Regions from separate parts of the Pontibacter akesuensis genome, predicted to be linked through region 3. Evidence: riboswitches for the same ligand, from Rfam matches in the RefSeq annotation. Region 3 holds a riboswitch; each other region holds the start of a gene.
What was found. Region 3 has a riboswitch for S-adenosylmethionine ahead of A0W33_RS15045 (phosphoadenylyl-sulfate reductase). Riboswitches for the same ligand answer to the same signal wherever they lie in the genome.
Positions count from the first base shown of each region.

Region 1 (9,964 bases), 1.5 Mb from region 3:
GCGCCGGTGTCATGGGGCCTATTCCGATGATGGTGGCGGGGTTTGCCACAATGAACCTGGCGTTGGCAAGCCCTATAAGGGATATAAACAAGCCAATGCCGGCGGCAATGGCATAACGCAGCTGCTTGGGGATTGCCTGCACAATCAGTGTGCGCACGTTCAAAACAGAGAGCAGCAAAAACACAATGCCCGACCAGAATACAGCCCCTAGCGCCACCTGCCATGTCACGCCCAGGCCCAGCACGGCTGAGTACGTAAAGAAGGCATTCAGTCCCATGCCCGGAGCCACCAGAATCGGGTTGCGGGCATAGAGGCCCATCATCAGGCTACTGAAAAAGGAAACGAGCACTGTGGCAGTGAGCACTCCGGAAAAGGGCATCCCCGCCTGGCTCAGTACAGTGGGGTTTACAACGATGATATAAGCCGTGGCCAGAAAAGAAGAGATGCCGGCAACGACTTCGGTTTTAACGCTGGTATTATTCTGCTTTAGCTGGAAGAAGGACTCCATAAGTTTCAGGTTGTGGATGTTGTACGTGCATCAGAAGTATGCAGCGGTAGCGAAGACACAAAAGTAAGAAAATGTGACGTAACGGGGTGGGGAATGCGGAAGGTGTTACGTGTTGAGGGGAAGTTTATACTTTGTACAAGTATCGCACCTCATGCATACAGCCTTCAAACTGTTACTGTAGCAACAAAACTTAAATAAACAAAACGGCCCCGGCCACTTTTCGAGTAACCGGGGCCGTTGCCAATGTAAGGGATAAACTTACCCGTAGATCTCGTTCAGGAGACCTGCAAGGCGGATTCCTGCCTGCAACAGGCGCTGCTCCACCAGGTCATAGTTATCGTAGGAGTAGCGGTAGCTCAGTTTCTTGTCCTCTGGCAGGTTGTACACCTGTGGGCGGTAGCTCATAGACTCTTTTGCCCAATCGCGCACCGAGGCAGCCTGCCACTGCTTTATCTGCTCCTTCTCCGGCTCACCCAAAAAGCGCACAATCTCGGTAAAGCTTAGGCTCTTGCTGTCGATCATCTCGCTGTCCCACACGCGGTGCAGGTTGGAGGGCTGGTAAAACCACTGCACTTTTACTGCATTGCCTCCTGTGTCGTCGCCTGTGCCCACGTGCAGGGGCTGGTGGATATCGCCTACCAGGTGCACCAGGTACTTCACGTATTCCTGCTCCTGCTGTTTGTTCAGGTTGCCTGCTTTGAGGGCTTTGGTGATTTCCTCAATCTTTCCGATGATGTCGCCGTTGGGATTTTTCTCCATTTGCTCGTAGGTCTGCCCGTCCTCCACGGTCACCCAATGCCAGTCGTGGGTATGGTCGTAGGCATCATCACTTTTGATATCATCCATCCATACTGAGACCTCCGCCAGGGTATTTTCCTCCAGCAGTTTCATAATATTTTTCCTGGCTTTCTTGCTTAGGTGCTGCTCCGCCACCAGCCCCACGGCACGGTGTCCGTTCTGGCCCCAGGCAAAGGCTTGGCTGGCAACAAAAAGGCAAAGAATGAATACGCTCGCTAATTTTTTCATGTATACTTCCGTGATTTTAATTTCGTGATGCAAAACAACAAAATTTATGCTGAACTGTGTTACGGCAACTTTATTTTAGCTTAAAATCTTTAAAATCTGACGCAAAACCTCCATGCAGCTACAGGAAACCAGTTTTAGGCTGAAAGTTTTTATGGCGGCTTTTTTGTAGCTTTGCACCCTTACTAAGGAAGACAATCATGCAAAGCAATGTATATGAAGGTAAGGTGATGTGGTCGCATCTGGATGCGAACGGACACATGCGCCACTCTGCCTACGCCGATTTCGCCTCGCAGGCGCGTATTGCCATACTGGAGGAACTTGGGCTTGACCTAGGCACCTTCCAGCGCCTGAAGATCGGGCCCATCCTGTTTCGGGAAGAGCTGTTTTATTTGCGCGAGGTAGGCATAAACGAGCAACTGCGCATCGATATCGCGCTTACCAAGGCGCGGCCTGACGGCTCACGCTGGTCTATCCGGCACGATATTTACCGCGCGGATGGTGCTAAAGCCGCGGTAGTGCACGTAGACGGTGCCTGGATGGACCTGAAACTGCGCAAACTAACAGGCCTGCCGGAGGAACTTCAGGTGCTGTTCAACCACATGACCAGAAGCGAGGACTATACTGAGCAGCCAGAAAAATAGCATCCGGAAATACATAAAAAAGCGCCCGCTCCGCAAGCCATACTTGCAGGGCGGGCGCTTTTTATACTTGCTTTTTTCCGGAAGCACGAAGCGGCCGACTACTGTCAGTTACGGTTCCTCTTTTGCTTCTTTTCCTTTCTACGCTCCTTCCACTTCTTCTTCCAGCCTTCGTAGGTTTCGGCGGCTTTGTCCGTCACCCCATCAAAAATCCGCTCCAGGAAATTTTGTGGCGGCGGCTCGGCGCGGAAAGAAGGGCAGTTGAGGCTTTCCTGCAGGCTGGCCGGCAGCGGCTCGAATTTACTATTGTAGAAGCCCTTAAAATCCGGTGAAACGGCCAGGCGGCGGTTAAACTCACCCCAGATCGGGAGTGCTGTCCTCGATCCCTGGCCCATCTCCAACGTCCGGAAACGCACCTCAGGACTTTCACCACCCACCCAAACACCGGTTACCAGGTTTGGTGTGATGCCGATAAACCAGCCATCCGCCTGGTTCTGCGTAGTACCTGTCTTGCCGGCAATATCCATTTTAAGGCCGTACTGCGAGCGGAGTTTTGCGGCACTGCCTTCCTCCACCACACCTTGCAGCAAGTATAGCATAATAGCCGCCGTCTCCTCAGAGAGTACCCGTCGCTCAAAACTGCCCGCCCGGTGCTCCCGCAGCACTTTGCCGTCGCGGTTTTCTATTTTGGTGATGTAAACCGGTTCCACGCGGTAGCCTTCGTTGGCAAACGTAGCATAGGCCGCTACCATTTCCTGCAGCGAAAGGTTTGCCGTTCCGAGGGCAATGGAAGGCACGGCCGGAAGTTCAGAGCGGATGCCCAGGCGGTGTGCCATGGCAACGGTTTTGTTTACACCCGTCTTCATGATCAACTGTGCCGAAATGGTGTTCACAGAATGAGCCAGGGCGCCGCGCATCGTATACTCCCCGCCGTACTGCTCGTTGGAGTTTCGTGGCGACCAGTTATCATACTCCGTGTAAATCGTGCGCTCGTTAGGGAAGTAGTCGCAAGGCTCCAAGCCTGCCTCTAAAGCAGCCGCATACACAATCGGCTTGAAAGTGGAGCCTACCTGCCGGGCGGCCTGCACATGGTCATACTTGAAAATATGGTGGTTGATGCCGCCCACCCAGGCGCGGATGTAGCCGGTGTTCGGCTCCATCGACAGCAGGCCTGTGTTCAGGAAGCGCTGGTAATAAGCCAGAGAATCCATGGGGCTCATGGTTTTCTTGCTGGTGCCGCTCCAGCCATACACCTGCATCGGCACTGGCTCACGGAACGCGGTCTTGATTTCCGCGTCTGAGCTGCCGGCCGCTTTCATTTTCTTGTAGCGATCGGAGCGCACCATGGCCGCCTGCAGTACTTCGCTGTTGGCTCCCCATGGGGTGCGCCCACGCCAGTGCGCATCAAAACTCTTCTGCAGCTGGGCCATCTGCTTTCGCACTGAGGCTTCAGCGTGGCGCTGCATGCCGGCATCAATGGTGGTGTAAATTTTGAGGCCGTCGGTGTAAATGTTGTAGCGCTCTCCGTTCGGTTTCTTTTTGGTGGATGCCCACTCCATCAGCTCCTGGCGCAGGTGCTCCCGAAAGTATGGGGCCAGCCCGTCGTTATGGGTGGTGTAGTTATAGTTAAGTTTCAGGGGCAGCTTCTTGAGCGAGTCGGCAGTGGCGGCAGGAAGGTACTCATACTTGGCCATCTGGCTTAGCACCACGTTGCGGCGCGTGAGGGCGCGCTCCGGGTGCAGGCGCGGATTGTAGGTGGTGGTGGCCTTGAGCATGCCAATCAGCACTGCGGCCTCTTCCGGCTTCAGCGAGTCGGCAGAGGTGTTGAAAAAGCGGCGCGAAGACCGTTCAATGCCGTAAAGGTTGCCGCCCATGGGCACCGTATTCAGGTACAGCTCCAGTATCTCCTCTTTAGAGTAAATGCTTTCCAGCTTCCGGGCAATAATCATCTCGCGCAGCTTATTCACGGGCATATCCCCGATCCAGTAGTTTTTGCGCGGCCACAGGTTCTTGGCCAACTGCTGGCTGATGGTACTGCCACCCCCTGAGCTTTCGTTCTGCAGCAACAGGGATTTGATGAACACACGGGCAAGGCTGCGCGCATCCACGCCGCTGTGCCTGAAAAAGCGTACATCCTCCGTGGCCACCAGGGCATCAATGGCAGTAGGGGAGATGTTTGCATACTTTACGTTGGTGCGGTCCTGTATGTAGTAGCGCCCCAGCAGCTCGCCACCTGCCGCGTATACCTCGGAGGCGGTGTTGTTATGGACAGACTTGAGTTCTTTTTGCGAAGGCATGCCGCCCAGGAAACCAGCATACACGGCAAAGTAGAAAAGCACCAGCAGCAAAATGCCGAAGAGCGCCAATTTGTAAAATATTCGAAGCAAAAACCGGTAATCGGAGCGGCTGCTACTTTCTTTCCAGGAAGCCCACTGCCGCTGCCAGTAAGCGCGCGTAAACTTCGGTTTCAGGCTCTGGAAAAAAGGGGAAAGTTCGCGGTGTACCAGCCCCACGAACGGCGCCATAATTCGGGTAATGATGAATTTTATTATCTTATTCAGCGTACGCTTCATGTTCTGAAGTATGGAGTTGGGTGGCAGCTGCCTGAATATTTAATCCTAAGCTGCCTACAAACGCGCAAAGTACGAATTTTGCTGCAACGGCAGGTACTTTGCAAGAATTACGCCAGTGCTTCGATTGTTTTTACAAGAGGACTACGCCAACAAAAAAGAACCCCTGCCGCAGGTGAGGCGACAGGGGCAGGTTAGGTAGTTTAGTTGTTTGTGTTTTAAGGTGAGGGAAACACTCCGGCGCAAGCGGCAAATATAAAACAGTAGCAAAACCTGCCACTCACGCTGAAGAATTTCTTTGGCTAAAAGTAATTATGCTTTTACACTGATGATGGCGTCAGAAAAACGCTCCATTTCCTCCAGTTGCGGGCTGCACTGCAGCAGGAAGAAATCCACGCCCACAGCCTCGAACTCGGCAATGCGATCCTGCACCTGGGCCGGCGTACCTACCAATCCGGAGCGCAGGCCGCGGTTCGACACAGAATACTCCTGCAGCGAAAGCTGGCCTTCCAGTTGCGTGCCCGAAAGCCACTGCTGGTAATTGTCGAAACCTGCGGCCGAGCTCTTCACATCCGTAATCCGATCGAGTTCTTTCTTTACCTCCGCATCGCTGTCGCGCACAATGCTGTAGGCGGCCACGCCATACTTCATCGGCGGCAGCCCCAGCTTCTCTCTGCGCTCCCGCATGTTCGTGATGCGCTTGCCGATCAGTTCCGGCGAATCGCCGTGCATCACATAGCCGTCGCACTGGGAGGAAATCAAAGTTTTAGCCGCCTCAGACTCCCCACCGGCATAAATGAACGGCTTCTTAGCCGGCTTCGGCTGCAGGATGTTGTCCTCTACTCTATAATATTTGCCGTCGTAAGAGAAATGATCCTTCTCCCACACGTTTGTCACCACATCCAGCCACTCTTTGGTGCGGGCGTAGCGGTCGTCGTGCTCTTCGAAGTGGATGCCATACTTGGTGGCCTCATCTTTCCACCACGACGACACCACGTTAAGTGACAGCCTGCCATTGCTGATGTGGCTGATATTAGCCGCCTGCTTTGCCAGCTGTGCCGGGTTGTGAAAAGTAGGGCGCACGGCCACCATGATCTCCAGTTTCTCGGTAACAGCCGCAATGGCCGCCGCTGTAGACCAGGCATCCAGCGATGGCGCTTCTTTGCCCTTGATATCATTCAGGTACAGCTCGGCAATCAAAGAGAGGCTGTAGCCCCAATCCTCGCTGCGCTGAGCCAGCTTTTTTACGTAATCCCAGGTAGGTGCCATGCCTTCGTCGGGCACATTGCGGAGCCAGCCGCCAAACACCGGTAACCAATATCCGAATTCCATACTTATACCTCCTGTGTTTTAAGTTGCGCCCGCTTCTCCAGATAATCCACCAGCTTTTCGTGCGGGTTAAAACCAATCACGTTCACCGCATCCGCCACAAAGTTCGACAGCGCGTTCACATCGTAGTAATAAATCTGCCCGTCACGGTCGTCGATGGTGTACTCAATGCCACCCACGTCGATACCAGCTTCCTGCACAATGCGCTCAATGGCATCAATCACTTCCTGGTCAGGCGTGAAGCCTTCCACTTTCAGTCCGTTTTTAGGAGCATCCAGGGCGCAGGCGTTGCGGGCAAGCTCTTTGCCGTTGGTTGTCTGGCAGATGTCGGCAGGGCAGAGGTTAAAGCTTTCGCCGGAAGTATAAACCTTGATCGCATACAGGTATTTGCCTCCCAGCGTCTCCACACGGTTGATGTGGCCACCACGTGCCGGAATAAACTCCTGCACCAGTGCCGTATGGTCTATGCCCAGCTTGATCTCTCCGGCTGTAACGGCAAGTGCCAGCTCCTCCACTGAGTCAAAGCGGGTAATGCCGGCGCCGCTACCGCCTATGTTCGCTTTCACCACAATCGGGAAGCGCAGCCCTTCAGAAGCTTTAACTGCCTGTGAAGCATGGTTGATGATGCGTGACTTTGGATAAGGTAACCCTAATTTCTCCAGCAAAATGTGCTGCAGCGCCTTAGAAGTTTCGTACTGGAAAGCCTTGAAGCCGTTCACCACCGGAACGCCTTTCGCCTCGAGGTGCGCCAGCAGGCCCAGTGTATAAAAAATGCCCTGCTCGTTGTTGCGCAGGTAAGCAGAGGGGCTCATGCGGTTGAAGAACAGGCTGGTATTCTGCTCGTCAGAAGCCAGGTCAAACGTGTGCTCGGCGGCGTTCTGTCGCACGTAAGGAATACCTCTTGCGTCTAGTTCATTAAACAAAGGGCGGAACCAGTCCGGGTGCTCGTGAAATATAACGATTGGTCTTTCTGATGTATTAGATGACATAAAATGCTTATTTAAGTATGTATGATTAGTTGAAGTATGTACAGTAGAAGACGCTGCGGAGCAGCGTGTAAACGAAGGTCGGGGAGTGTGATGTGCCAGCGTAGTTCGCTTAAGGGTACAAAACTGCTTCAGCTCTTATGCATGGGGCACAAAAAGGCAAAGCTATCCCTGGAAGCTGCGTGTAGGGTGTGTTATAAAAAGCTTAGGAAAGCAAGTATAAACACAGCAAAAGCAGCTGGGTTAGCAACAACAGCAACAACAAGTATAAAAAGAATGCGCAGCAGGTGAACCGAAAACAAATGTGGTGTTTCGGTTTGAAGATGATTCCCTAAGGTGATTTTTTGAGAACTTCATGTTTGTTAATTTATATGCCCTAACTGATTTAGGCAGGAATTAGCACCTGGTTTGTAACTGGTTGCTAGAAGTTCATAGAGCCTGTTCTCTCCCTTCTTCTTTATAAATCAAATACTTTGTAGGTAGTTTGACTTTACGTTTGCAAAGGTGGCAGCTGATTTTTACAAAACCAAATCTTTCACTAAAAATAATGTAGGTACAGTGGTTTATACCTTTAGCTGCTACTGATGCTGTTTCATTTACGCTTCAATTGCAGAATGGTTGATGCAGGATGAAACAAGTAGCCTGAAAATCAGTTTTAAGACAGAACCCTGCGCTACGGCTGAAGTATGTATGCAGCGAAAGCAGTTAAGTTTTATTTAAGACATCAAAGCCAAAAACGGCTTATAAATACAGAACATGGAAACAGCAACTTTTGGAAACGGGTGCTTCTGGTGCACAGAAGCCGTATTTCAGCAACTGGAGGGAGTACAGAAAGTAGAATCGGGTTACGCAGGCGGACATGTAGACAACCCAACCTACAAGCAGGTGTGCTCGGCTACCACGGGGCACGCCGAGGTGCTCCGCATCACGTATGATCCTTCTAAAATTTCTTTTGAAGCGCTCCTGGAGGTCTTTTGGAAAACGCACGATCCCACAACCCTCAACCGGCAAGGCAATGACGTGGGGCCACAATACCGCTCCGTTATCTTTTATCATAGTGACGAGCAGCGCGAACTGGCGGAGAAGTATAAGCGGCAGCTTGATGCTTCCGGCACCTTCGGGGATTCCATTGTTACCGCCATTGAGCCCTTGACAAACTACTATCCGGCCGAAAGGGAACACCAGGATTACTTCCTGAACAACGGCCAGCAGCCATACTGCAGTTTCGTGGTGCGCCCGAAGGTAGAGAAGTTCAGAAAGGAGTTTGCCAACAAACTGAAGCAGTAGGGGAGTGTTCGCGTTGGCTGGATGATAGCACGCGGATTATTGCGATACGTCTTCAAACGCATACCTTCATTAGGCTGCTTAGTTGTTAATATATCGTCGCGCCACTGTCATTTCGAACAATCGTCTCACGAGTGTTCGAAATGACAAATCCTGCAGGGCAAATCCCACAGAGCAAACTTTTTGTACTTGCAGCTCCCTTCATCAAAATCCCTGCGGACGCTTTTTAGTGCCACGCACAGGTGCTGCTGATAGCGGATCTTCCGGCCAGTGGTGCTTTGGATAACGCCCTCGCAGGTCTTTGCGGACATCAAAATAGCCGTTGTTCCAGAAACTGCGCAAGTCGCGCGTTACCTGTACAGGCCGAGAGGCAGGGGAGAGCAGGTGAAGCAGCAACGGTACTTTGCCGCCGCCAACCCGGGGCGTATCCAGCAGGCCAAAAACCTCCTGCAGCCGCACGGCCAGCACTGGTGTGGTGGCATCGGAATAATCCAGGGCGATGCGGGAACCGCTTGGTACCTGCAGGTGGGAGGGAGCCAAGCGTTCCATTTCCTGCCGCTGTTCCCAGCTTAAGTCGGCCAATAACATTTCGTTGAAATCCAACCTGGTTACTTGCTCCATCGAGCGCAAGCCTACCAAGTGTGGCAGCAGCCATTCTTCTAGACTTGCCGCTAATGCTGCATCCGATACATCATACCATTTCTCCGGCTCCAGTTGGTGTAGAAAAGCCAGGCGCTGCCGCGTACGTATCGCTTCTTCGCTCCAGGGCATCCGTGCCATTCCCTTTTCCTGCAACACCTGCAGCAGCACAAGCGCAACCTGCTCCGGGTCTGGTTTCGGTTGTGCAGTTTCGTCTAAGGTAAGTGCGTCTATTTTGGTGATTTGCCTGGCTATTACCCGCTCTGTAGTATTGTCCCACTTCAGTTCCTGTACTTGCTCGAGTTGTTCGGCGAAGTGTGCCACAACCTCTTCTTTACTGATTGGGGCGGCTAAAAGAATGCGCGCCTGCTGCCTGACATCCAAATGCGCAACGGCGTAAAAAGCAGCCTCGTTGAAAAGCTCTGTTTGAAGCAAAGCCCTTTGCCCCGTTACGAGGCGTACTTTTCCAGAGGCTTCTTTCTGAGCGAGGCGGTCGGGGTAAGCAAGGGCGGTTAAGAGGCCAAGGACTTCAAAATCAAGTGTATTGTCTGCTACCCTCAACCGTTGCCGCAGGTGCTGTGCCTGCTCCCGCACTTTCCGCAATACGTTTTCGTCTCTCGAAAAACCCGGTGTATGTGGCCGTTTCCCCGCCAGCAGTTCCAGGCGAAGATGCAGGTCTGGCAAGGTGCTGCTCCTGTTGCCTTCCATGGATTTCAATATGTCCCGTTCGGCCAGTAAGGCGGCTAGCGCGCAGGCCGTGGCGCCGTATCCCAATTCATGGCCTTTTACCACCATGTGGCCGAGCCGAGGGTGCATGCCCAGGGAAGCCAGTTGCTTGCCGTGCTTTGTCGGGTTTCCTTGTGCATCAATTGCCTGCAGGCGCTGCAAAAGCTCTGTAGCAAGTGCCAGGGCGGCAGCGGGTGGTGTATCCAGCCACTTTAGTTGGGTAGCATCCTTCACGCCCCACACCGCCAGTTCCAGCAA
Region 1 covers NZ_CP014766.1:300,672-310,635, reverse strand. The annotation lists gene A0W33_RS01235 (NCS2 family permease) at 1-508, opposite strand, end outside; gene A0W33_RS01230 (S1/P1 nuclease) at 767-1,534, opposite strand; gene A0W33_RS01225 (acyl-CoA thioesterase) at 1,732-2,175, shown strand; gene A0W33_RS01220 (penicillin-binding protein 1A) at 2,280-4,745, opposite strand; gene A0W33_RS01215 (LLM class flavin-dependent oxidoreductase) at 5,055-6,074, opposite strand; gene A0W33_RS01210 (ATP-grasp domain-containing protein) at 6,077-7,060, opposite strand; SAM riboswitch class I at 7,422-7,523, opposite strand; gene msrA (peptide-methionine (S)-S-oxide reductase MsrA) at 7,814-8,344, shown strand; gene hrpB (ATP-dependent helicase HrpB) at 8,546-9,964, opposite strand, start outside.
Region 1: it holds a riboswitch for S-adenosylmethionine, as region 3 does, so the genes downstream of both, A0W33_RS01210 (ATP-grasp domain-containing protein) here and A0W33_RS15045 (phosphoadenylyl-sulfate reductase) in region 3, are expected to answer to the same signal.

Region 2 (9,964 bases), 1.7 Mb from region 3:
GCTTGGTAACCTCGGTGGGGGTGGTGGCCACAATGATTTTGCCGCAAAGCTCGTAGGGTATGGCATGCTCCTCGGCAAAGTCTATGAGCGAGTTATAGCCTGCAATACAGTTTTTCGCTTTCAGGCTGCCTGGTGCGTAGTAGATGCCGCTGTGCATCACGCCGCTGTTATTACCCGACTGGTGTTTGGCTACGTCTGTTTCTTTTTCAATGATGAGGACCTTGGCGTCCGGATTCTTTTGCTTGAGGTGATAGGCAACGGAGAGGCCAACTAAACCTGCTCCGATTACAATGGTATCGTATTTCTTAACCGACATACTGCTTTGAAATCTTTAACATCTGGAACGTGTATGTTCCGTTGCCGCAGAAGTATAAAAACCTCTGCTACGGCGGAACATACCCGTATACGATGTGCGAAACATCAAAGCCAAGATATATAAAGATATTTGTGCGGATAATGGAAGATCAAGTGCAGACAGCTCCTGACTCCACCGCTAAAACAGCTGCTCGGCCACTTTCCGCACTGAGCCGGACCGGCCCATGGAATAGTAATGCAGGCATGGCACGCCAAAGTCCATTAGCTCCTTCGACTGCTTTATCGCCCATTCTACACCTACCTGGGCAGCGCCCTTGTTATCGGTGCAAGCTTCCACCGCATCCGCCAGGTCACAGGGAATATCAATGTGGAACAGGCTTGGCAGCAGCGACAGTTGCGTCTTCGTGGTTAGTGGCTTCAACCCCGGAATGATCGGCACCTCTATTCCCTCTTCCCGGCACAGCTTCACAAAATCGAAGTACTTCTGGTTATCGAAGAACATCTGCGTCACGATGTAGTCTGCTCCCAGTTCAATCTTGCGTTTCAGCCAGCGCAGGTCCGACCGTAGGTTTGGGGCCTCAAAATGCTTTTCCGGATAGCCCGCCACGCCGATGCAGAAATCTGTGCCGTTGGTGTTCGCCTGCTCATCATCCAGGTAAATGCCGTTGTTCATGCCTACCACCTGCTCAATCAGTTCCGAGGCATAATGATGACCTCCCTGCTCCGGCACGAAACGGGCCTCGCTTTTCACGCAGTCGCCGCGCAGCACCAGCACGTTGTCTATACCCAGGAAGTGCAGGTCGATGAGGGCGTTCTCAGTTTCCTCCCTGTTAAAGCCCCCGCAAATCAGGTGCGGCACTGTATCTACTTTATAATAGTTCTGAAGGGCGGCGCAAATGCCAACGGTGCCCGGGCGCTTACGGGTAGAGCGCTTTTCCAGCAACCCGTTTTCCCGCTGCTTGTAAATGTACTCCTCGCGGTGGTAAGTTACATCGATAAAAGGCGGGTTAAACTCCATCAGCGGGTCGATGTGGCTGTAGAGTGTTTGCAGGTTCTCGCCTTTCAGCGGAGGCAGTATTTCGAATGTGAACAGCGTTTTACCGTTCGCATTTTTGAAGTGGTCCGTTACTTTCAATGTATGTTAATGGTTAAGATGCTTAGTTATGTTGATTGAGTTCGCAGGTCCAACCACCCCTAACTCCTCCTTAGGAGGGGAACTTGTTCTGCTCCCGCAAGTGCAGAAGCATTGTATTTACGGCTTGCCCCCCTTCAACCAAGATCATTTCAGGATGACAGCAGATAGGGTAATGAAAAGCTCCCTCTCCTGTTTTTAGGAGAGGGTTGAGGTGAGGTCAACTACTCCGCCGCCTCTACTTGCTGCGCCACGGGCTTCGGCTCGTAGTTCAGATTTGGCGAGAGCCAGCGCTCCAGTTCTTCCTGTGGCATACCTTTTCGCTGCGCCAGGTCTGCTACCTGATCTTCGCCAATCTTGCCCAGTCCAAAGTACTTCGACTCCGGGTGCGAGAAGTATAAACCACTCACCGAAGAAGCCGGATACATCGCCAGATTTTCAGTAAGTATAATGCCAGTTTGCTCTTCGGCTTTCAGCAGGTTAAAGAGCGTGATCTTTTCGGTATGATCGGGGCAGCCAGGATAGCCCGGAGCCGGACGAATGCCTTTATACTGTTCTTTAATCAGGTCTTCGTTGCTCAGCTGCTCCTCCGGTGCATAACCCCACAATTCCCGGCGCACCTTCAGGTGCATCAGTTCAGCAAACGCTTCGGCCAGTCTATCGGCCAGCGCTTTCACCATAATGGAGCGGTAGTCGTCGTGATCAGCCTCATACTTCTCTATCAGTTTTTCAATTCCAAAACCTGCCGACACGGCAAAGCCGCCAATATAATCAGCTACACCTGTTTCTTTCGGCGCGATAAAATCAGAGAAAGCCATGTTGGCTACCCCCTGTCCTTTCTTGCCCTGCTGCCGCAACGTATGGAACTCTGTCAGCTCTTTTTCACGTGAATCATCGGCGTATACTTCTATCGTATCATTGGCCTCCACGTTGGCAGGGTAGAAGCCTACCACGGCACGTGCCTCCAGCAACTGATTATCCACGATCTCCTGCAGCATTTCCTGCGCCTCCGTGAAGAGTTTGCGTGCCTCAACTCCCAATTCTGCATCATCCAGAATTTTTGGGTATTGCCGCTTCAGCTCCCAGGTATGGAAGAAAGGCGTCCAGTCGATGAACGGCACGATCTCGGAAAGCGGGTAGTTGTTGAACACCTTGGTGCCGATGAAGCTCGGCTTGGTTGGCTTTGCTGTAGTCCAGTCTACTTTATACTTGTTGGCGCGCGCCTCTTCTATACTTGCAAAAGCACGGTCTTTGGTGCGGTTGTAATGGTCTTCGCGCAGCTTTTCATATTCTGCCCTGATCTCTGAAATGTAGTTCTCCCGGTCGCTGCTCAGCAGGCTGCTCACGACGGTTACACTGCGGGAGGCATCGTGCACGTGCACCACCGGCCCGCTATACTGCGGCGCTATTTTCACAGCGGTATGCACACGCGAGGTAGTGGCACCACCGATCATCAGTGGAATTTTCATGCCACGGCGCTCCATTTCCTGCGCCACGTACACCATCTCGTCCAGCGAAGGTGTGATCAAACCGCTCAGACCGATGATATCCACCTGCTGCGCTTCGGCTTCGGCCAAGATCTTATCCAGCGACACCATCACGCCCAGATCGATCACCTCATAGTTGTTACAGGCCAGCACCACGCCCACAATGTTTTTGCCGATGTCGTGCACATCGCCTTTTACGGTAGCCATCAGGATCGTACCGGCCGTAGACTTCGACGTATCGGATGCCAGCTTCTCCTTCTCCATAAACGGCAGCAGGTAAGCTACCGATTTCTTCATCACGCGGGCGCTCTTCACTACCTGCGGCAAAAACATTTTGCCGGCACCGAACAAATCACCCACCACCGACATTCCAGCCATCAACGGACCTTCAATCACGTCCAGCGTTTTGGTGGCTTTCTGGCGGGCTTCTTCGGTGTCTTCCTCCACAAACTCCACCACACCGCGCACCAGCGCATGCTTCAGGCGCTCTTCCACCGGGGCATCGCGCCAGGCATTGTCTGCCCCGGTCGCAGTCTTGCCTTTGCCTTTTACGGTATCGGCATAGGTCACCAGCTTTTCTGTAGCATCCGGGTGGCGGTTAAAGATCACGTCTTCGATCAGGTCGCGCAGCTCCGGCTGAATTTCGCTGTACACGCCCATCATACCCGCATTCACGATGCCCATGTCCATACCTGCCTGCACGGCATAGTATAAAAAAACGGTGTGCATGGCCTCCCGCACCAGGTCATTGCCCCGGAACGAGAACGACAGGTTACTTACGCCACCGCTTACCAGCGCATGCGGCAGGTTTGCTTTAATCCACTTTACCGTCTCGATATAATCCACGGCATAGTTGTTATGCTCTTCTATACCTGTGGCAATGGCAAGTATGTTCGGATCAAAGATGATGTCCTGCGGCGGGAAACCTACTTCATCCACCAAGATGCGGTAAGACTTTTCACATATCTCGATTCTGCGGTCGAAGGTATCGGCCTGGCCCTGCTCATCGAAGGCCATCACAACAACAGCTGCACCGTACTGGCGCACCTTGCGGGCGAGCTTTTTGAAGGCTTCTTCTCCTTCTTTTAAACTGATGGAGTTAACGATGCTTTTGCCCTGCACACACTTTAATCCAGCCTCAATCACGCTCCATTTAGAGGAGTCGATCATGATTGGCAGCTTAGAGATGTCGGGTTCAGAGGCGATCAGGTTGAGGAAATTGGCCATGGCCTGCTCTGAATCGAGCATGCCCTCATCCATGTTCACGTCTATGATCTGGGCGCCGCCTTCTACCTGCTGCTGCGCCACCGACAAAGCTTCCTCAAATTTTTCCTCTACAATCAGACGGGCGAATTTTTTGGAGCCGGTTACGTTGGTGCGTTCGCCTACGTTCACGAAAAGGCTTTCCGGGTAAATTGTGAGGGGCTCCAGGCCGCTGTAGCGTGGAAGGGGAGCAACTGGTGTAGGAACGTGTGGTTTATACTTCTGCACCAGGTCAGAGATAACCTTTACGTGCATTGGTGTGGTGCCACAACAACCACCGAGTATGTTCACCAGCCCTTCCTTGAGGTACTCTTCCACAATTTCGCCCATTTGCTGCGCCGTTTCATCATAGCCACCAAAGGCATTCGGTAAACCGGCATTTGGGTAAGCACTGATGTAGGTATCGGAAATGCGTGAAAGCTCCTGGATGTGCGTCTTCAGCTGGCGAGCACCGAGAGCACAGTTAAAGCCGATGCTAAGGATGGGCGCATGCGAGATGGAATTCCAGAAAGCCTCCACCGTCTGCCCAGACAAAGTACGGCCGCTGGCATCCGTAATCGTACCTGACACCATGATCGGGAGTTCTTTGCCGCCGTCCTGCACATACTGCGCAATGGCAAAAAGCGCCGCTTTACAGTTCAGCGTATCGAATACCGTTTCCACCAACAGTAGGTCACAGCCACCGTCTACTAAGCCACGCACCTGCTCATAGTACGCCTCTACCAGCTGGTCAAATGTGATGGCGCGATAGCCGGGGTTGTTCACGTCCGGGGAGAGCGAAGCGGTGCGGTTCGTGGGGCCGATAGCACCGGCGACAAAGCGCGGCTTGCGCGGTACTTTCGCCTCTATCTCATCTGCCGCTTCACGTGCCAGTCTTGCTGATTCATAATTCAGCTCATACACGATGTGCTCCAGGTGATAATCGGCCATGGCGATGCTGGTACCGCTAAAGGTGTTGGTCTCGATGATATCGGCACCAGCCTCCAGGTACTCGGCATGTATGGCTTTGATTACGTCCGGGCGGGTGATGGACAGCAAGTCGTTGTTGCCTTTCAGGTCGCCGGAGTGATCTTTGAAGCGTTCGCCGCGGAAGTCAGCTTCCTGCAGTTGGTAACGCTGAATCATGGTGCCCATGGCGCCGTCCAGCACAAGAACGCGCTCTTGCAGCAGCTTATGAATCGGATGTGAATTGGTCATGTGTGGTGTCTTTCTTCTCGTAAATCATCTACGCAGCTTATCAAGAAAAACACCCGGCTTTAGGCGGGAGCAGTCTTATCTTCCCTGGCAGCAGTTGCTCCAGGAGGGAGGTAGCACCAAGCTTTCAACATGGTTGCTAAGACGTCACAGGGCCCTGTCCCTCAGTCTTTCTTGATAAGAATGTTACAAAGTAACGGTATATCCGTGGGAAAAGGAAATTAGTTGCGTGTAAATGTGAAGAAACAGAGGGGACAGTTGGTTCTGGCATGGCTCCATTGGCCCAACCACCCCTAACCCCTCCTTGTTTAAGGAGGGGAATTTACCTCACCCCAGCCCTCTCCTAAAAACAGGGGGGGAGTGCTGCTATACTGTAATCAAACCACCCCCAGCCCCTCCTTGTGCAAGGAGGGGGGGCTGCGACTGCTGTTGTTGAAGTATAAGCGCTATGTTTTTAGCTTAGTCGCTCTTCCACCAAGATCCTTTCAGGATGACAAATACGGGGTTGGGAAAAGTAGATCAGAGAAAGACCGGTAAAGCGTCAGCAAAAGTATGAACATCCCCCTACCCCCTTCAAAGGGGGACTTAGCCTTTGTTATTTAGCTACTGCTTTTACTAGCTGAACCGATTCCAGTCCTTGGGTTGAGCGCCTTGTGCATGTTGCGGTGCCCGCTAGGGCAGCCCGCAGCGGAGCGAATAGAGGGCCCCTACCCCCGGAGCAGCTTCAGGCACACAGCGCGATGCCCGAGGACGGGGCCTCGCGGCCGTGAGCGTTCCAAAGCCGAATGTGAAACAGTAGGTATCTGGGAGCTGGAGGATAAACCGTAGCTAGAACGGATAGCTTGGTTGAAGTTGCAGTAAGCAGCAGCTATGCAAGTATAAGTTGCGCAAAGCCATGGCAGTTAAAAGCACAAGCGGACGCTCGCGCCAGGGAAGCTTTACTTATCACAACCAAACAAGTATAAAACAAGAAGAGGGATACCTTTCGGCATCCCTCTTCTTTTGTAAAACTACGCTAAAGACTAAGCTTCAGCAGTTGGGGCAGGAATTACAGAAACGTAAGAACGGTTCTTCTTTCCTTTTCTGAACTGAACAACACCATCTGTCAAAGCAAACAAGGTATGGTCTTTACCGATACCTACGTTTACACTTGGGTGGTGTGCAGTACCTCTTTGTCTTACAATGATGTTACCAGCGATGATCGCCTGGCCACCGTAAATCTTAACGCCCAGTCGTTTAGAATGCGACTCGCGGCCGTTGTTCGAACTACCAGCTCCTTTTTTGTGTGCCATTTTTTTAACTATTTAACTCAGGGCTAGCCCTGAAAGGATTCAACGATAAAATTTCTTCTTACTGCCTAACCAATGTTCTCGATAAGAACTTTCGTATAGTCTTGACGATGACCTCTCGACTTTCTATACCCTTTTCTTCTCTTCTTCTTGAAGATGTGAACCTTGTCAGCTCGAACGTTCCCTAAGATCTTGCCTGTTACCTTGATACCAGCCACGAAAGGAGCGCCAACGGTAATGTTACCGTTATCGTCTGTAAGAAGAACATTGGCGAACTCAACGGCGTCACCTTCATTGCCGGAAAGCTTGTTGGCGTAGATGAACTTACCGCTCTCTACCTTGGTCTGTTGACCTGCGATTTCTACAATTGCGTACATCAGCTTCAATGTATATTTAAAAGTTTAGTCCGCAAAAGTACGGGAAGTATTTTAGAATTGCAACGCCTTGTTGCACAAATTGTTCCCGACCTACACAATCACTACACAGGCATGTGGATAACAGTGTTGATATCCACGCTAACTTTTTTAGCATTTGCTAAAATATTGCACAACATGTTAAGCACCAGTAATTTGCACTCAATTTTAGCCGCTACACTTTTCCACAATATTTATACCACACTTCGCATCCCCAGGAAATCTCACTTCCTTTCCCAGCCTTGCCTTGTCCACAGCAGCGCCGCCAGCTAAAATTCATTTTCAACATTTAAGAGCTAGTTAATAGATAAATAGGTATATTGTTAGCCTTAAATATTAGGAATACTGAATGTTGATAACGTTGTGCATTACTGCTAAAATCGGCCCGCACGGCACAATCAGGGGATGTGCATAAATTGAACAACTTTCGCCCCAAAAATCAAGTTCATTTCTATATATTTGAAGTCATGATTTACTCTGGCAGCTACCCGGGCCTGCGCCAGAACATTTATCCAGATAGGTAGTTTTTGTGAAGATATAGAGCCTGAAATCCTTTAAATAAAAAAGTATGAGTGATATGGAGCCAATACTGAAAGAGAATCCAAACCGTTTTGTCTTGTTCCCAATACAGAATGACGCGGTGTGGCAGATGTATAAGCAGGCGGAAGCCAGCTTCTGGACGGCAGAGGAGATAGACCTTAGCCAGGACCTGAAAGACTGGGAAAACCTGAACGACGGCGAGCGCCACTTCATCAGCCACGTGCTTGCCTTTTTCGCTGCCTCTGATGGCATTGTGAACGAGAACCTTGCCGTGAACTTCATGAACGAGGTGCAGATACCGGAGGCACGCTGCTTCTACGGCTTCCAGATCATGATGGAGAACATCCACTCCGAAACATACTCTTTGCTGATTGACACTTATGTAAAGAAGCAAAGTGAAAAAGACCACCTGTTCAATGCGCTGGAGACCGTGCCGGCCGTAGGCAAAAAAGGCGAGTGGGCACTTAAATGGATAGAGAGCGAGAACTTTGCTGAGCGTCTGATCGCGTTTGCGGCAGTGGAGGGAATTTTCTTCTCCGGCTCTTTCTGCTCTATTTTCTGGATGAAGAAGCGTGGCCTGATGCCTGGCCTGACCTTCTCGAACGAGCTGATTAGCCGTGACGAAGGCCTGCACTGCGATTTTGCCTGTCTGCTTTACTCCATGCTTAACAACAAGCTTCCTGAGGACCGCGTGCAGCAAATCATTCGTGATGCAGTAAGTATAGAGCAGGAGTTCGTAACTGACGCCTTGCCAGTGGACCTGATCGGTATGAATGCGAAACTGATGAGCCAGTATATTGAGTTTGTGGCAGACCGCCTGCTGGTGGCGCTGGGCTGCAAGAAGATCTACAACTCAACCAACCCATTCGACTTTATGGAGATGATCTCGCTGCAGGGCAAGACCAACTTCTTCGAGAAGCGCGTGGGCGAGTACCAGAAAGCCGGCGTACTGGGCGGCGAAAAAGATATGAAGGTGTTCAGCCTGGACGAAGATTTTTAGTAACCAAGTATACCTGGTGTGTTTGAGCGGCGAAGGCTCCTCTTTTCCCCTTCAAACACACCACCACTTACCAACCGCATCGGGCGGCACAGGCGCCACAGAGGCGACCGCAACCGCAGCCCGGGCAAGTATAGCCGGCATTACCGCCGGTAAAAGGGGGAATTCTCACGCTCCTATATAGTAAAAGCATTTGGCTTTACCTGTAAACTTTTGTATTCCAACGGCTTATATGCGCACCCGCGTATGGGCTAAAAGTATGCATACCCGAAGAACAACCACCTGCTGCATAGGCACAGGTTTACCTATATTTTAATTTACGAACCCGAGGCTTTCCACCTCGCTAAATGTATACGCTATGTTAGTAGTTAAACGAGACGGCAGACGCGAATCCGTCAAATTCGACAAGATTACCGCACGCATCGAGAAGCTGTGCTATGGTTTGCACATGGATTACGTGTCGCCGATTGAGGTGGCCAAGAAGGTGATCGACGGTATTTACGATGGCGTGACCACCGTAGAACTGGACAACCTGGCAGCGGAAACAGCGGCATCGCTAACTACCAAGCACCCGGATTACGCGGTTCTGGCAGCGCGCGTGGCTATCTCGAACCTGCACAAGGTGACGAGCAAGTCGTTCTCCAACACCATGAAGCGCCTCTATACCTACGAAGACCCGAAGACTGGCGAGAATGCCTCACTGATCGCGAAGGATGTGTACGAGGTAATCCGCAAGAACGCGGCCCTGCTCGACTCCACCATCATTTACGACCGCGACTACAACTACGATTACTTCGGTTACAAAACGCTGGAGCGCTCTTACCTGCTTCGCCTGGACGGCAAGATTGTGGAGCGCCCTCAGCACATGCTGATGCGCGTGGCCGTGGGTATCCATAAAGAAGATATCGACTCGGCTATCGAGACATACAACCTGATGTCGGAGAAGTGGTTTACGCACGCTACGCCAACCTTATTTAACGCCGGCACACCGAAGCCACAGCTGTCTTCGTGCTTCCTGCTGACGATGAAGGACGACAGCATCCCGGGCATTTACGATACGCTGAAGCAATGCGCGCAGATTTCGCAGAGCGCCGGCGGTATCGGCCTGAGCATTCACAACGTGCGCGCCACAGGCTCATACATCAAAGGCACCAACGGCACCTCCAACGGTATCATCCCGATGCTGAAAGTATTTAACGACACCGCTCGCTACGTAGATCAGGGTGGTGGCAAGCGCAAAGGCGCCTTCGCTATTTACCTGGAGCCATGGCATGCCGATATCTTCGACTTCCTGGATCTGAAAAAGAACCATGGCAAGGAAGAAAACCGCGCCC
Region 2 covers NZ_CP014766.1:1,890,830-1,900,793, forward strand. The annotation lists gene lhgO (L-2-hydroxyglutarate oxidase) at 1-316, opposite strand, end outside; gene metF (methylenetetrahydrofolate reductase [NAD(P)H]) at 494-1,450, opposite strand; gene metH (methionine synthase) at 1,672-5,394, opposite strand; SAM riboswitch class I at 5,467-5,575, opposite strand; gene rpmA (50S ribosomal protein L27) at 6,414-6,683, opposite strand; gene rplU (50S ribosomal protein L21) at 6,749-7,057, opposite strand; gene A0W33_RS07975 (ribonucleoside-diphosphate reductase small subunit) at 7,662-8,633, shown strand; gene A0W33_RS07980 (ribonucleoside-diphosphate reductase subunit alpha) at 8,989-9,964, shown strand, end outside.
Region 2: it holds a riboswitch for S-adenosylmethionine, as region 3 does, so the genes downstream of both, metH (methionine synthase) here and A0W33_RS15045 (phosphoadenylyl-sulfate reductase) in region 3, are expected to answer to the same signal.

Region 3 (9,964 bases):
CTGCCTTTTTAAGTATGAAATAGAAATTGAAAATTAAATATGAGCGGAATCAAGAACGATAAACTGCATCTTAGCGGAAGTCTTTTGTCTTGATACCTGATACTTGTGTCTAAAATAAGAATATGGAAAATGAAACCGGGGCGATACGCCTGCAGGCGGAGCGGTCGCAGTACAGGGAGCATTCGGTGCCGCTATACTTAACCTCCAGCTTTACCTTTGAAGATGCCGAGCAGGCGCGTGCGGTGTTTGCCGAAGAAGAGCAGGGGCAGGTATATTCCCGTTACGCAAACCCAAACGTAGATGAGCTCCTGCAGAAAATGTGTTACCTGGAGAAGGCGGAGGATGGCTTTGCTTTTGCCTCGGGTATGGGCGCTATTTTCGGTTGCCTGGGAGCGCTGCTACAGGCCGGTGACCATGTGCTGGCCTGCCGTTCGGTTTTTGGCTCTACGCACCAGCTGCTAACAAATATCTTCCCGAAGTGGGGTGTCTCGTACAGTTATGCCGATGCAGGTAAGCCGGAGGAATGGGAGCTCCTGATTACGCCCGCCACAAAACTTATATTGATAGAGACACCCTCCAACCCGGGGCTGGAGCTGATCGACCTGGAATGGCTTGGTGCGTTGAAGCGGAAGCATAACCTGCTGCTGTTGGTGGATAATTGTTTTGCCACACCCGTACTGCAAACGCCTGCCGATTTTGGAGCTGATCTGATACTGCACTCTGCTACCAAGTATATCGATGGTCAGGGGCGGGTATTAGGTGGAATAGCCGTTGGCTCTAAGGAACTGATGGCGCAGATCCGCTACTTTGCCCGGCACACAGGCCCGGCCATGTCGCCGTTCAACGCCTGGATTTTATCGAAGAGCCTGGAGACGCTGACACTGCGGGTGGAGAAGCACAGTGAGAACGCCCTGAAACTGGCTGAGGCCCTGGAAGGAAATTCAGCGTTGGAGAAAGTTAACTATCCGTTCCTGCCCTCTTTCCCACAGTATGAGCTGGCCAAAAAGCAGATGAAGCAAGGCGGAGGCATTGTGACGCTGGAAGTAAAAGGCGGCTATGATGCAGCCAAGCGTTTTATCGATCACCTGCAGATGGCCAGTATCAGTGCCAACCTCGGCGATACGAGAACAATTGTCACGCATCCGGCTTCTACCACGCATTCCAAACTAAAAGAAGAAGAGCGTGCGGCCACAGGCATTACACCGGGGCTGGTGCGTGTGTCGGTAGGACTGGAAGGTATCAATGATATTATTGCCGACATAACACAGGCGCTGGAGCAAGTGTAGACAGAAACTTTAGAAACCCTAATCAAACCAACATGGAAGTTAACTTAACCCGCGTAGACCAGGATTTTCACTTTGCGGCCACAGGTGCATCAGGAGTTGAGATTAATATAGACGGATCACCTGAAATCGGTGGGCACAACGCGGGAGCCCGCCCAATGGAATTGCTGCTGATGGGCCTCGGCGGTTGCAGCGCCATCGACATAATTCAGATTCTAAAGAAGAAACGCCAGCAGATCGACTCCTTCAAAATCAATGTGAAAGCAGATAGGATAGCAGGTCAGGTTCCTTCGCTGTTCAAGCAGATCCATGTTCATTTTATACTTGGCGGACAGCTGGAGGAAGCAAAGGTGCAACAGGCCATCCAACTGTCGATGGACAAGTACTGCTCCGTAGCTGCCATACTTTACAAAACCACCACCATCAGCTACAGTCATGAGTTGGTGAAGTAAATAAATGATTTTTGTAGGGACAGGTTGCAACCTATTCCGTCATAAACAGTGAAGCCGCTGCAAGTATAAACTGCAGCGGCTTCACTGTTATCTGAAATTTCTGTACCTAAAATTCTATTTCAGCTACCATACCGGCACCAACTGTGGCAAACGAGGTGTCGTCCACAAGTATGAATCCGCCGTTGGCGCGGTTGTTCGCATACTTGTCCAGCAGGAGCGGAGTGGCTGTTTTAATTTGCACGCGGCAGATGTCATTCAACTGTACCTGGTCAATGTCCTCCAGGTGCTCAAGCGAGTTGATGTCGATCTTGTAGTCGATGTGTCGCACCACACAGCGTGTTTCAGTGGAGTTGTGGCGAAGCAGCAGTTTAGCACCGGGCTTCAATGCTTTGTTGTGCATCCAGCAAACTACGGCCTCAAACTCCTGCGCAACTTCCAGGTTATCGGCGGCTTTTACCAGCACGTCGCCGCGGCTAATGTCTACCTCATCAGCCAATTGCAACACTACCGACATCGGTGCGAAAGCTTCCTCGAGCACTTTCCCGCCCAGCTCTACAGATTTCACGGTAGTGGTCTGGCCAGATGGCTGCACGGTAACTTTATCGCCTGCTTTGTACGTGCCGCTGATCACTTTACCTGCATAACCGCGGTAATCGTGGTGTTCGGCAGTAAGCGGACGAATCACGTACTGCACCGGAAAGCGCGCATCTTCCAGGTTGAAGTCCTGCGAAACTGGCACCTGCTCCAGGTGCTCCAGCAGGCTCGGCCCCTGGTACCATGGCATCGAGAAGTCCGATCCCTCTACAATGTTGTCGCCTTTCAGCGCACTGACAGGTATGAAGGTGATGTCTTTGGCGTTCAGCTTACGGGCAAACTGCTGGTAATCGGCCACAATCTCGTTGTATACCTGCTCATCATAGCCCACCAGGTCCATCTTGTTGATACAGATCACCAGGTGCGGAATGCCCAGCAGGGAGGAAATGATCGAGTGGCGGCGCGTCTGCTCCTGCACGCCTTTGCGGGCATCCACGAGTATAATCGACAAGTTAGAGTTTGACGCACCCGTTACCATGTTGCGGGTATACTGGATGTGGCCCGGCGCATCGGCAATGATGAACTTGCGCTTCTCTGTGGAGAAGTACTTGTACGCCACATCAATCGTAATGCCCTGCTCGCGTTCGGCTTTCAAACCATCTGTGAGCAGCGACAGGTCAATCTGTCCGTCCTCGTTCACGCGGCCGGAGCTTTCAATGGCTTCCAACTGGTCGGCAAAAATCTGCTTCGTGTCGTAGAGCAGGCGACCGATCAGAGTGCTCTTGCCGTCGTCTACGCTGCCGGCGGTGATAAATCGTAGTATATCCATTAAAAGTATCCTCCTTTCTTACGGTCTTCCATCGCCGTCTCCGACAGCTTGTCGTCGATGCGGGTGGCGCCACGCTCACTAATTTTAGACTCCAGAATCTCGGCAATCACGCCGTCAATGTCATGGGCAATTGATTCTACCGCAGCCGTACAGGTCATGTCGCCCACCGTGCGGAATCGTACCTGCCGCTTCACAACGATATCGTCCGGCTCCTGGTAAATAAAATCAGACCAGGCCATCAGCTTGCCATCCCGCACCAGGCACTCGCGCTCGTGCGTGTAGTAAATGTTTGGCAGGGCTATTTCCTCTCGTTTGATGTAGTTCCACACGTCCAGTTCTGTCCAGTTGGAGATCGGGAACACGCGCACATTTTCACCTTTGTTGATGTGGCCGTTGTAGATGTTCCAAAGCTCGGGGCGCTGGCGCTTCGGGTCCCACTGGCCAAATTCATCACGCACCGAAAAGATGCGTTCCTTGGCACGGGCTTTCTCTTCGTCGCGTCGGGCACCACCGATGCAGGCATCAAATCCAAACTCCTCAATCGTTTCCAGTAAGGTATGCGTTTGCAGTCCGTTGCGGCTGGCATAACGTCCCTTCGGCTCCGAAAGGCTTTTGCGTTTGATCGTGTCTTCCACGTTGCGCACAATCAGCTTCTCGCCCAGTCGCTCAGCCAGTTCATCGCGGTAGCGGATGGCCTCCGGGAAGTTGTGGCCTGTATCGATGTGCACCAGCGGGAACGGGAACTTACCGGGTCGAAACGCTTTCTCGGCCAAACGCACCAGCGTGATAGAATCTTTGCCGCCCGAAAAGAGCAGGGCCGGCTTCTCAAACTGCCCCGCAACCTCGCGCATGATGTGAATTGCCTCCGCTTCCAGCTGGTCAAGGTAATCCAGGTATCTCTTAGTCATACTTCGTATCTAATTTTGAATTATGAATGCTTAATTTTGAATTGAGACCCTCGAAGAGTATCGCACAAACCACATTTATAATTCATAATTTATAATTCATAATTATATTATCGCGCGTGCAGGCCGCATTCCTTTTTGGAGTTATCCTCCCACCACCAGCGGCCGGCGCGGAAATCCTCGCCTTCAGCAATGGCACGGGTACAAGGGGCGCAGCCTATACTTACAAAGCCCTTGTCGTGCAGCGGGTTGTAAGGAATGTTAAGCGCTTTGATGGCCGCCCACACGTCATCCAGAGTATAGTGCAGCAGTGGGTTATACTTAATGAGTTGGTGCGCCTCGTCCCACTCCAGCAGCTGCAGGTCCTGCCGGGCTCCTGATTGGTCGGCGCGGATGCCGGTTACCCAAATCTGCACGCCTTCCAGGGCCCGGTTCAGCGGCTCCACTTTGCGGATGTAGCAGCACTGTTTGCGATCGTCGATGGAGTTGTAGAAGCTCATCGGCCCTTTCTCGTTCACGAGCTGCTCCACGGCCTCGTGCTTGGGGAAGTATACTTCTATCTTTTTGCCGTAGTGGTTGTTCGTTTTGTGCAGCAGGGTATAGGCCTCGTTAAAGAGGCGCCCCGTATCCAGCGTGAAAACGCGCACCGGCAAATCATTCTCGAAAATAAAGTGCGTGATGAGCTGGTCTTCCACGCCCAAACTGGAGGAAAAAGCAATACTGCCCTCAAACTCCTGTGCCAGGATGCGCAGTCCCTCTTCCGCCGGAAGTTCGGCGAGGGCGTTGCGCAGGCTATCGAGCTTCGCCAGCAATCCTTGTGATAAATCCATAGGATATCGTATAATCTCTTGAAAACTAAAACAGGTACTTGGGTTTTCGGTGCTGCACCACAACCATGCCAAATGGCGGCGGCTGCCTAAGCAGGGAAAAAGGCGCGATGGTTTTAGCTGCCTGTTATACCGAAAGTGTGTTTGGGAAGTGCCAGATTAACACGGACAACAGCAACAACAATTCAGTTTACCCTGTGCACTGGTAGATACAAAGGTTGCGTAAGCAGTGGGGGAGGTGCCATTGCTTGCTTTACTGCTTGCTGATGTGTTGTAATAGGTTTGCATTGCTTTTGTAATTTATATGCCCCGGCCTGACCGGGATAGGAATTGGCACCTTACCACTTTGGAGGTTGCCAGAGGGTCATAGAGCCTAGTCTCTCGCCTCTTCTTTATAAATTTTACAGACGTGACGTCCATTGGTTTACTACCGGCAAAAATACGGTTTTTTCCGGGATGTATAAATTTTATGAGGTAAATATTAGAGAATTAATGTTGACGTTAGGATACTGGGCAACATCAGGGTACGGATTTCATAAGTGTCCGACGGGGGTGTTTTAGAAGTGTCAAATGTCCTGCTGGCGCGAGTTTTTAACTCGCGGCCTACAAATGAGGTTCAGTTTGTAGCTCGATTGGCCTGAAAAGCCATACTTGCATAGCTGCAGCTGTACTTGTTGCATTCCCTGGCGCAAGCGTCCGCTTGTGCCTTTGACTACCTCCGCTTTTCGCAACTTGAACCAAGCTATTTTTTCTAGTTGCCGTTTACCCTCCGGTTCCCTGATACTTATGTTTCACCTCCTACCTTGGGGCGCTCAACCCAAGGACTGAAACAGTTCAACTAGCCGCTGCCTTTGCTCTCCTTCAATTACAGGAATTGTAGGGACAGGTCGCGACCTGTTCGGGGAATACCATCGGCTACAGAGCTTGTACCTGAGTAAAAGCAGTACCGCTACTCCCTCTCCTGTTTTTAGGAGAGGGCAGGGGTGAGGTAAATTTTTCTCCTCAAAGGGGTTAGGGGTGGGTTCCCTGTTTTAGCCGAAACCATAAAGCTTATACTTCAGCAACAGCAGCTACAGACTCTCCTCTAGGAAAAGGAGGAGTTAGTGACTGTTGGATCCTGCAGTCACACCTCACGCAGCCAAACCCGTTACATACTTCACAAGGGAGCGCTTGGCAATGGGCAGCAGGGCCTGCTCCAGCGGCATGGGCACTTTGGCTATTGCCACGAAAGCGGCTGGGTTCGGCAGCTCCTGCCGTTCCCGGAGCAGCTGCACTTTCAGTTGCTCATGGGTTTGGGCAAGGCCCCGGCGCACGGTCTGCAGGTGTTTTGTGTTGATGCCCCTATACTTCTCGTAGGTGTTTTCGAAAACAGTAATGTTATACACGTACACGTGCGTTTCCTTACCCGGGAATGCATCCAGGAAAAGATACCCTTCGTTGTGGTACATCGGCGTAATGCCAACCGGACTTATCTCCAGGTGGCGTTCCACGAAACTGTACAGCTCCTTTCCCTCTTCCAGCGTCTCGGTGAAAAGCGGCGTGGCGTACTGAATAATTTCTTCTATCTGCTGCATCGTCTCGTCGTCGTTCACAATCTTTTCATATACCAGTTCCAGCTTCTCAAAGTCAGCACGGCTGATGCGCTTCGGGAATGACTCATATACCAGTTGCTTGTGCGCCTTTACCTGCTGCAGGTTGCGGTAATGCATGATCAGGTCGGAGAAAACAGGATAGAGGCGCTGCTTGTTGAATTCGTTTCTGGCGGCTTTCAGGTAAGCCAGCAGCAGGTACTTCTTGTACTCAAAGTCAAGGAGTCCTTCGGTAAGCCAGTTGACAGGTAGGGTGCTCATAAGCCTTCAACTTGTTAAGGTTAAAACGTGTGGTATTTAACGTGAAACTGGGGCCCGGGATTATGATCTCGTCAGGTATTGTGGGCACACAGCAAAAAAAAATGACAATGTACCACCCCAAAAGCATGAATGGCAGGAACCGCTGTAACAGTTTCTGCCATTCATGCTTTGATTTTTATTTGTTGCACAACATACGAATATGGTGCTCGGTAATCGACTACAAACTTACTTTAAAGGCTTCAGCCGGAGTACCTTTCCGTTGCTCTGGTCTGTTAGCACATAGATAGAACCGTCTGGTGCCTGCTCCACATCCCTTACACGCACCACTAATGGTATTCGCTCTACCTCCTCGGCCTTCTCCCCGTTTACTTTTACCCGCACCAGCCCGGTGCTCGTAAGGCCGCCGATCAGCGCGGTTCCCTTCCATTCCGGAAACATGTTGGCTGTATAAAACACCATGCCGGAAGGGGAGATGGTAGGCGTCCAGTGGATAGCTGCATCAGCGAACTCAGGTCGTGTATTTGGTCGCGGTATTTTAGAGCCATCATAGTTGTCGCCCCAGCTTACCACCGGCCAGCCGTAATTCTTACCAGCTTTCGGCTGGTTTAACTCATCGCCCCCCATCGGGCCCATCTCAACAATCCAAAGTTTGCCTGTGGCCGGGTCGATGGCGGCGCTTTCAATGTTTCGGTGGCCATACGACCATATCTCGTCACGCGCATTCGCTTTCCCTACAAAAGGATTATCCTTCGGCACGGAGCCATCGCGGTTCAGGCGAATAACAGTGCCCAGGTGGTTGGAAAGGTCCTGCGCAGGGTCGAACTGAAAACGCTCGCCGGTGGTAAGTATAAGATGGCCCTCAGGAGTGAAGGCAATGCGGCCTCCAAAATGGTTTGGCCCTTCTATTTGTGGCTTCTGCTGAAAAAGCATTTTAAAGTCTTTGAGCTCATTGCCCTCCAGCCTGCCACGGCCTACAGCGGTAGAGGCGGTGCCGTTCTCCCCGGGGTCGGCAAACGACAGGTATACCAGTTTATTTTGCTTAAAATCAGGATCAAGGGCAACATCCAGCATACCGCCTTGTCCTTTGGCAAAGACTTCTGGCGTACCTTTGATTGGTGCGGAAAGCTTGTTGTTCTGGTCCAGGATTCGGAGTGTGCCGGAGCGTTCAGTCACCAGCAAACGGTTGTCAGGCAGAAACGCCATGCCCCACGGACGGTTCAGGTTCTCGGCCAGTGTTTCTACCTTTATGTCGCCGGCATCGGTCTTAACAGTTGATTTTTGTGCGAAAGCCTGTCCGGTCAGCAACACAAAGGCCACTGCTCCCAAAGCATGGCGGCAGAAGTATGTAAGTGTAGCGTATGTTCGTGTTTTCATAGAATTTGGGTTGTGCTTGTTTAAGTTTGGCTAACGTAGCATAAACTGTTGATGTTCTGATATGTTTTGAGGAGCAAGCCTGCTACAGCGGGATTGTACAGGTTAAGCAGCGGCACAAAACCTGAAAGATGGGTCCATTTGACCTTTACTTTCTGCTGGTGCGAAACCCCGATCAGCAGGCATGCGTTTGTCTGCCACCGATTCAGGGTCCCGAATACCCGCAACCCTTTTATCTGCCATGGGTAAAAGCTAGCAAAACCAATCACGGATGATGAGTAACACTTACTACACCAACAAGAATGTTCTGATTACGGGCGGGGCACAGGGTATCGGGCTGGGGATGGCACTGGCTTTTGCAAAGGCGGGCGCCAACACGGTTATCACCGACAAAGACGAAGAGGCAGGGCAGGAGGCGGTGCAGCGGCTGGAGCAGGAGGGCCAAAAAGTAATATTTATACATTGCGACGTGAGCCAGGAGCAGGAGGTAAAAGCACTGCTGCAGCAAGTAGGGGAAAAGTATAAGCAGTTAGATACCCTCATCAACAATGCGGGAATTGCCGATCCGTTTGTGGGCCCGCTGCAGGAGATGGATATGGCTGTGTTTGACAGGGTGTTGGCGGTGAACCTGCGCGGCCCGCTGCTCTGCGCCAAGTATGCGCTGCCGCTGCTGGCGAAGGCTGAACACCCGGCCATACTTAACATTTCGAGCACACGCGCCTTTATGTCTGAGCCGAACACTTTTCCCTACTCGGCTTCTAAAGGTGGGTTGGAGGCACTTACGCATTCGCTGGCGGTAAGCCTGACGGAGGAGCGGGTGCGGGTGAACGCAGTGGCTCCCGGCTGGATTGAGGTGGGGGAGTGGCAGAAGCAAAGCGAGCGTTATGAGCCGCACCACTCCAAGGAGGACAAGGCCCAGCACCCGGTGGGGCGTATCGGCATGCCCGAGGATATTGCGGAGGCTGCCCTCTTTCTCTGCTCCGACAAAGCAGGCTTTATCACCGGCCAAACACTCACGATCGATGGCGGCATGACAGTGAAAATGATTTATGGCTGAGAAACCTGAGCGCTATACTTTAAAGTGCTGAAGAGATAAGGCAGTTAACACATACTCCTGTAAACTCCACCAGCGCCCTTCTTCAGGCTACTTTAATTCAGGTGCAAAGTTAAACCTCTGCCAGTTGATTGCGGTAAACTGATTAGGTGAAATTTAGAAATTAAATGGCCCAGCAACCCGAAAAGATAACCCTCCTCTATGTTACAAACCCCATGTGCGCATGGTGCTATGGCACTACGCCTGTCATTCGCCGACTGCGGGCCATCTGGCAGAGCCGTTTGCAGGTGCAGGTACTGTTGGGCGACCTGCAGGCCCATGCTTCCCAGCCGCTGCTGCCCCGGCAGAAAGAGCAGTTGGCCATAAGCTGGCATCGGGTGCAGGAGCAAATAACGCTTCCCTTCGACTTTAATTTTTTCACCCGTCGCGATTTTGTGTTCAACACTGAGCCCGCCTGCCGTGCGCTGCTTTGCGTGCGGCTGCTAAGGCCTGTGCTTACGCTGGAGGTGTTGCGGGCCATGCACTCTGCTTTTTTTGTTGACAACCTGGACTTGAAAAATACAGCGGTTTTAGTGCAGTTGGTGGGAATGTTCGGCATCTCAGAAAACCTGTTCCTGACGCTTTTCGAGTCTGAGGAGATTCAGAGTCAGCTTGAAAACGAATTTGCCTTCGTGGATAGCCTTGGGGCAAATACGTACCCCAGTCTTTTTCTGAAAACAAAAGAGGGGCCTCAGCAGTTAACTGCCGGATTTGTACAGTTGGAGGAACTCGAACACCGTCTTTTTCAGCTACTTTAGCAAAATGTGATTATCTTTCATTTTGATTATCTTATTTAAAGTAAGCGGTAGCCACAACAGAA
Region 3 covers NZ_CP014766.1:3,561,452-3,571,415, forward strand. The annotation lists gene A0W33_RS21315 (TSUP family transporter) at 1-12, shown strand, start outside; gene A0W33_RS15025 (trans-sulfuration enzyme family protein) at 123-1,286, shown strand; gene A0W33_RS15030 (OsmC family protein) at 1,319-1,735, shown strand; gene A0W33_RS15035 (sulfate adenylyltransferase subunit 1) at 1,842-3,098, opposite strand; gene cysD (sulfate adenylyltransferase subunit CysD) at 3,098-4,006, opposite strand; gene A0W33_RS15045 (phosphoadenylyl-sulfate reductase) at 4,114-4,833, opposite strand; SAM riboswitch class I at 5,128-5,231, opposite strand; gene A0W33_RS15050 (hypothetical protein) at 5,961-6,680, opposite strand; gene A0W33_RS15055 (PQQ-dependent sugar dehydrogenase) at 6,906-8,054, opposite strand; gene A0W33_RS15065 (SDR family NAD(P)-dependent oxidoreductase) at 8,323-9,108, shown strand; gene A0W33_RS15070 (DsbA family protein) at 9,321-9,902, shown strand.